Regions from separate parts of the Oceanicaulis sp. UBA2681 genome, predicted to be linked through region 2. Evidence: predicted binding sites of a transcription regulator. Region 2 holds the regulator's gene; the other holds the start of a gene.
The links. The regulator HrcA, encoded in region 2, represses chaperone genes, less so after heat shock. The targets are predictions, from matches to a motif close to GTTAGCANTCNNNNNNNNNGANTGCTAAC.
Positions count from the first base shown of each region.

Region 1: a site for HrcA is predicted at 1,612-1,640, ahead of groES (co-chaperone GroES). Genes of this name have one in related genera too.

Region 1 is NZ_DEMB01000016.1:373,347-376,758, forward strand. It holds gene B3M53_RS13130 (EAL domain-containing protein) at 1-564, opposite strand, end outside; gene B3M53_RS13135 (OmpA family protein) at 762-1,415, opposite strand; gene groES (co-chaperone GroES) at 1,708-1,995, shown strand; gene groL (chaperonin GroEL) at 2,050-3,412, shown strand, end outside.
Region 2 is NZ_DEMB01000012.1:177,421-180,832, forward strand. It holds gene B3M53_RS10400 (serine hydrolase) at 1-462, shown strand, start outside; gene grpE (nucleotide exchange factor GrpE) at 471-1,091, opposite strand; gene hrcA (heat-inducible transcriptional repressor HrcA) at 1,154-2,221, opposite strand; gene rph (ribonuclease PH) at 2,351-3,067, shown strand; gene B3M53_RS10420 (helix-turn-helix domain-containing protein) at 3,110-3,328, opposite strand; gene B3M53_RS10425 (DUF2975 domain-containing protein) at 3,345-3,412, opposite strand, start outside.

The DNA of each region.
Region 1 (3,412 bases), on a different contig from region 2:
ATAGAAGTAGGTGCGGCGCTGCGGCAGGCCGACTACGGGCTGAAGGTACAGATCAACACGATTGTCATCGAGCGCGCGGCGCACCAGATCCACGGCGTCCGGCGTCTGGGCGGCGACAGGCGCGGCGCGGCCGCCGCCTTCCAGTCGCGCCAGGATTTCAGCGACCAGACGTTCATCGGCGTTCTGCGGATCGCCCGCGGCCTGGATCGGCTGGCTCAGTTCCAGCGCCGTCTCCTGTGTGCCCGGCGCGCTGGCTTCCGCTGTCCTGGGTTTTGTGGCGACCGCGGTCTCCGCCAGCGCCTCGATCCGGTCTTGAGCGCTGCTCAACTCATCCAGCATGGACATGTTGGCGGCTTTGAGCAGATGGATCTCGTCTTCAAAGAGCTTGCGTTCTTCAGCGCGCGCGACTGAGGCGTGCACCTGACCGCCGATCAGGAACACCAGAGCGCCCATCATCCAGGCGAGCTCAGCGGACATCAGACCAAAACGGTCAAACGCCAGAGCCGCGACGATGGCGACCATCGCATAGGTTAGGATCACCAATATGTCGCTTGCGCGCGGCATTCTCGCTCCTGAATGTCGCTGTTTGGCCCCAAACGAACCAAGTCCAACGAATCACACTCATTTCGGCGATCATAAAGTGCGTTAACCGGACTTGTCAGAACGTTAACGCTGTGAGGCGTGGACAAACGGAAAAAACAAAGGCGCGCCCGCACATGCGGACGCGCCTTGTCGTTAATCGCGGTGTCCCGCCTCGCCGGTTACGAGGTGTGCGGGGCGATCTTGATTTCCACGCGGCGGTTCGCAGCGCGGCCAGAGTCAGTATCGTTGGATGCGATCGGCTGGCTTTCGCCCATGCCGGCCACATAAAGACGGTCGCGCATGACGCCGCGTGCGATCAGTTCCGACGCCACAGAGCTGGCGCGGCGCTCGGACAGCGCCTGATTGTAGCCGGCGTCGCCGACGCTGTCGGCATGACCGATCACGTCCACATAGGTCGCCGGATAGGTCATCAGCACGTCCGCCACATCATTGAGCACAGGGCCGAAACGACCGCTGATCTGGGCGGAGTTGGTGGCGAAGGTCACATCGCCCGGCATCACCAGGTACAGGTCGTTGCCCACACGGCGCACGGTCACGCCCGAACCGCGCAGACGCTCGCGGAAGGCGTTTTCCTGGCGATCCATGTAATTGCCGATGCCGCCGCCTGCGAGGGCGCCGACGCCCGCGCCGATCAGCGCATTGCGGCGGTCATCACCGCCCGCCAGCGTACCCAGCAGCGCGCCAGCAGCCGCGCCGGCCAGAATGCCGGTGCCCGTCCGGTTCTGCGTGACATTGCCATACTGGTCAGTGGTGGTGCAGGCGGCCGCGAGGCCCAGCGCCATAACGGCTGCGATCAAAGAACGAAACATCATACTCTCTCCCGTAAACGTCCCCTAAAACGTAGAACTAACCTAGAAGTTCCCCGTCTAGATAGCCCCATCCTAGCCTATGTGCGCGACGCGCGCATGAATGCAGGCTGAACCGGCCGGAGACAGCGCTGAAATCCACGGCGAAAAATGTCGCTCGGCGCACTTGACGGGGTCACGCGCGCCTCTTACCTCCGCCTCTGTTAGCAGCCGCCCTCTGAGAGTGCTAACGCCCTCGAGGCGGCGAGAGCTAAACCAGATCTTCAGTGAGCTGACGCTCAAAAACGGAGTACCGGCAATGAAATTTCGTCCTCTGCAGGACCGCGTCGTCGTCAAACGCGTCGAGGAAGAATCCAAGACCGCTGGCGGCATCATCATCCCCGACACCGCCAAGGAAAAGCCGCAAGAAGCTGAAGTCGTGGCTGTGGGCCCCGGCGCCCGTGACGACAAGGGCGCGCTGATCGCCATGGACGTCAAGGTCGGCGACCGCGTGCTGTTCGGCAAATGGTCCGGCACCGAGATCACTCTGGAAGGTCAGGATCTGCTGATCATGAAAGAGTCCGACATTCTGGGCGTGGTCGGCTAATCGCCGCCTCACCGCTTTTCCGAACCACACACTCAAGATTGATAGGGACGAACAATGGCTGCCAAAGACGTTAAGTTCGGCGCTTCCGCCCGCGAAAAAATGCTCAAAGGCGTGGATACCCTCGCCGACGCCGTGAAAGTCACCCTGGGCCCGAAAGGCCGCAATGTGGTGATCGAAAAATCCTTCGGCGCTCCGCGCACCACCAAGGACGGCGTGTCCGTGGCGAAGGAAATCGAACTGGAAGACAAGTTCGAGAACATGGGCGCCCAGATGGTTCGCGAAGTCGCTTCGCGCACCAATGACGAAGCGGGCGACGGCACCACCACCGCCACCGTTCTGGCGCAATCGATCGTGCGTGAAGGCATGAAGTCGGTCGCCGCCGGCATGAACCCGATGGACCTCAAGCGCGGCATCGACAAAGCCGTTTCGCTGGTCATCGAGCACCTGAAATCCTCCTCGACCCCGATCAAGGGCTCCTCTGAAGTCGCTCAGGTCGGCACCATCTCCGCAAACGGCGAAAAAGAAATTGGCGACATGATCGCCAACGCCATGGAGAAAGTCGGCAATGAGGGCGTGATCACCGTCGAGGAAGCCAAGTCTCTGGCGACCGAACTCGACGTCGTGGAAGGCATGCAGTTCGACCGCGGCTACCTGTCGCCGTACTTCATCACCGACTCCGAGAAAATGATCGCGGATCTCGAAGACCCGTACATCCTGCTGTTCGAGAAGAAACTGTCTTCCCTGCAGGCCATGCTGCCGGTTCTGGAAGCCGTGGTTCAGTCCAACCGTCCGCTGCTGATCATTGCAGAAGACGTTGAAGGCGAAGCGCTGGCGACCCTGGTGGTCAACAAGCTGCGCGGCGGCCTGAAAATCGCAGCCGTCAAGGCGCCGGGCTTCGGCGATCGCCGTAAAGCCATGCTCGAGGACATCGCCGTTCTCACCGGTGGTCAGGTCGTCTCCGAAGACCTGGGCATCAAGCTCGAGAACGTCACCCTCGACATGCTGGGCACCGCCAAGAAGGTCACCATCACCAAAGACGACACCACCATCGTGGACGGCGCCGGTGAGAAAGAGGCCATCGAAGGCCGCGTGAACCAGATCCGCCGTCAGGTCGAGGACAGCTCGTCTGATTACGACAAAGAGAAGCTGCAAGAGCGTCTGGCGAAACTCGCTGGCGGCGTTGCAGTGATCAAGGTCGGCGGCGCTTCGGAAATCGAAGTGAAAGAGCGCAAGGACCGCGTGGACGACGCCCTGAACGCCACCCGCGCTGCGGTGGAAGAAGGCATCGTGCCGGGCGGCGGCATCGCGCTGCTGAAAGCCACCAAGGCGCTTGAAGGCGTGACCGGCGATAACGAAGACCAGAACCAGGGCATCGCCATCGTGGCGCGCGCCCTGCAGTCTCCGATCCGCCAGATCG
Region 2 (3,412 bases):
GGCGTTGGAGTGATGGCCTGCACCGACCAGGTCGGCAATCGGGAACTGACTATTCATGTTGGCGAGATGGTGATGCGTGCGCTGTTGTCAGGCGAGGCTCCGCGTCCTCACATCGCCAGCCTTCTGTACGGATCAGAAGACGCGTCTGCGCAAACGCTGGTTACCCTATTCGAGCGTGAGTGGAACAATTCCGACACACGCTATGGCTTTGAAGGCTCAGAAGCTGTGCTCAATGCGCTCGGCTATGACCGCCTGGAAGAGGCCCCCGCCGAGGCCCAGACCTTGTTCGCGCTCAATACGCGCCTCTATCCAGACTCTGCCAATGTCTGGGATTCTCTGGCGGACGCGCAGCTGGCGCTTGGGGAAGGCGCCGCCGCGCTCCACAGCATGCGGCGCGCGCTCGACCTGCAACCCGGAAATCCATATTTCCAGCGTCGGGTGGTCGAGCACACACCGAATTAAAGCTGCAATCAGGCGCTGACGTCGACGCCGCCTTCGTTCTCTCCGCCTGCAGGCGGGGTGGCGGGGCCGGCGCTGACCACCACCATGGCGGCGCGCAGGGTGCGATCACCGATCTTGTAACCGGGCTGCATCACATGGGCGATGGCGCCCTTGGGCTGATCGGCCGGGATCTGGGCGGCGGCCTGGTGCATGTTCGGATCGAGCGCATCGCCGGGGGCGGGCTCCACCTTCTTCACGCCATGGCGCTCCAGTGACGACAGAAGACGACGCTCGGTCATCTCCACGCCTTCCAGCAGGGTTTTCAGCGCTTCGCCGGCTTCGGACTTGGCCTCGTCGCTGATCGACTGCAAAGCGCGCGACAGATTGTCGGCCACGTCCAGCATGTCGCGGGCGAAACCGGTCACGGCGTAAGCGCGCGTGTCTTTCACTTCGCGCTCGGCGCGCTTCTTGGTGTTCTCCATCTCCGCCAGCGCGCGCAGCAGCTGGTCCTTGAGATTGGAGATTTCCTCAGCCGGATCGGGTTCTTCAGACGCGGGCGCTTCTTGTTCGGCGTCGGCGGCGTGTGCAGCGTCAGCTTCAGCGTTCAGTTCGGCGTCTTCAGTTTCAGGTGTCTGGTTTTCGTTGCTCATACGTGCGGTCATTCAAGGCTAGAGGGGTGATCGTCAACCCAAAGGTTCACCAGGACGGGTGATTATCGCGGCCCGGATAGAAGCCGGCCGACCATTTGGGCGGTGTAATCAACAATTGGGATGACACGGGCATAGTTCAAACGCGTGGGACCGATCACGCCGATCGCGCCGATGATCTGGTTCTCGCGATTTCTGTAGGGCGCGACGATCACCGACGATCCTGACAGCGAAAACAACGGGTTCTCGGACCCGATGAACAGGCGCACGCCCTGCGCTTGCCGCGCTTCGTCCAGCAGCGACAACAGACCTTCCTGACGTTCGATATCATCAAACAGAAGCCGGATGCGCTCCAGATCCTCCGCCGCCTCGACGCTTTCCAGCAGCCGCGACTGGCCGCGCACGATCAGGGTGCGTTGCTCGGGCCCCGCCCAGTCGGCGAGACCGGCCTCCACCAGCGCGGACGCCGCGCCGTCAAGCTGGGCCTGCTTGGCGGAAATCTCTTCTCGAATGGCGCTCAGCGCTTCGGCCAGGGTGCGACCGCGAAGCCGGGCGGAGAGATAATTGCCCGCTTCAATCAACGCCGCGGGCGGCAGACCGGGCGGCGGGCGCATCAGCCGGTTCTCGACATTGCCGTCTTCGGTCACCAGAACCGCCAGCACTTCTGTGGGCGACAGGTTCACGAACTCCACATGGCGCAAGGGCGCGTCATGGGCCGGGCTCGCCACCAGACCTGCGCCGCCCGCCAGGCCCGATAGAAGGTTTGAGACTTCCGACAGAACATCTTCAGGACGGCGTCCTACAGCGGAGACGCGGGTGTCGATCGCGGTGCGGTCATCCGCCTCCAGGTCCCCCACTTGCAGCAAGCCGTCCACAAACAGGCGCAAACCGGCATGCGTGGGCATGCGGCCAGCCGAGACATGCGGCGAGGCCAGCAAGCCCGCCGATGTCAGATCCGCAAGCGTATTGCGGATGGAGGCAGGCGACAGGTTGAGCCCGGAGGTCTTGGACAGGGTGCGCGAGCCCACCGGCTCGCCGGTATCAAGATAGGTCTCCACCAGATCACGAAAGATCGAGCGCGAGCGCTCATCAAGCGCCATCAGGCCAGAGGGGGAAGACGGTGAATGGGTCATCACGCTTTCAGAGTTAGTGTCGCTCCCCGTCCGGCGCAATCACCAAGATTGCACGCAAAGCGCTTTGCGCCATCGCGCCTGCTCGGTTAACACGAGAGCCACAGACACACGAACATCCGGAGATGACCCATGCGCCCTGAAGGCCGCCAACCCGACGCCTTGCGCCCGCTCAGTTTTGAAATGGGCTGGTCGCCTTACGCCGAAGGCTCCTGCCTGATCAGTTTCGGCAACACCAAAGTGTTGTGCACGGCGTCGGTGGAAGAAAACGTGCCGCCCTGGCTGCGCGGCCAGGGCAAGGGCTGGGTGACAGGCGAATACGCCATGCTGCCCCGCGCCACACACCAGCGCAATCGCCGCGAAGTGCAATCGGGCAAACCCTCTGGCCGGACGCAGGAAATCCAGCGCCTGATTGGCCGTTCGCTGCGCGCGGCGGTCGATCTCAAAGCCCTGGGAGAACGTCAGATCGTCGTAGATTGCGATGTCCTGCAAGCCGATGGCGGCACTCGCACCGCGGCGATCACCGGCGCCTGGCTCGCCCTGAAAGCGGCCGTCGCTTACCTGATGGAAGAAGGCGTTCTGAAAACCGATCCGGTCATTGCTCAGATCGCTGCGGTCTCTGCGGGCGTCGTGAACGGCGACTGCGTGCTGGATCTGGAATATGAGGAAGACCGGGTGGCGGAAACCGACGCCAATTTCGTGCTGACGTCCAGTGGCGGCGTGATCGAAGTGCAGGCCACGGCGGAAGACACGCCGATGACCCAAAGCCAGTTTGACCAGATCTTCGCCCTGGCGCGCAGGGGCGTGACCGATCTGTGCGCAGCCCAGCTCAAGGCTCTCGGCCAGTAAACAGGACTGAAAGCAGGCGGGCGGCTATGCGCTGTCCGCCTCTTACTCTTCTTCGTCCTCGTCCTCAAAAACGAGAAGGTCAGCGGGCTGGCAATCCAGCTCACGGCACAAGGCTTCCAGCGTGGAGAAGCGTACGGCCTTGGCCTTGCCGGTTTTCAGGATCGACAAATTGGCCATGGTGATGCCGACGCGATCGCACAGCTCGGTCAGTGACATGCGGCGATCCAGCAGCATACGGTCCAGGGTGACGCGAATGGGCATGTGTGTTCCGCGCTCCCTAAATCGTCAGTTTCTGCTCTTCACGCATGCGGGTGCCTTCGCGGAAAATTTCCGCCAACACAAGCA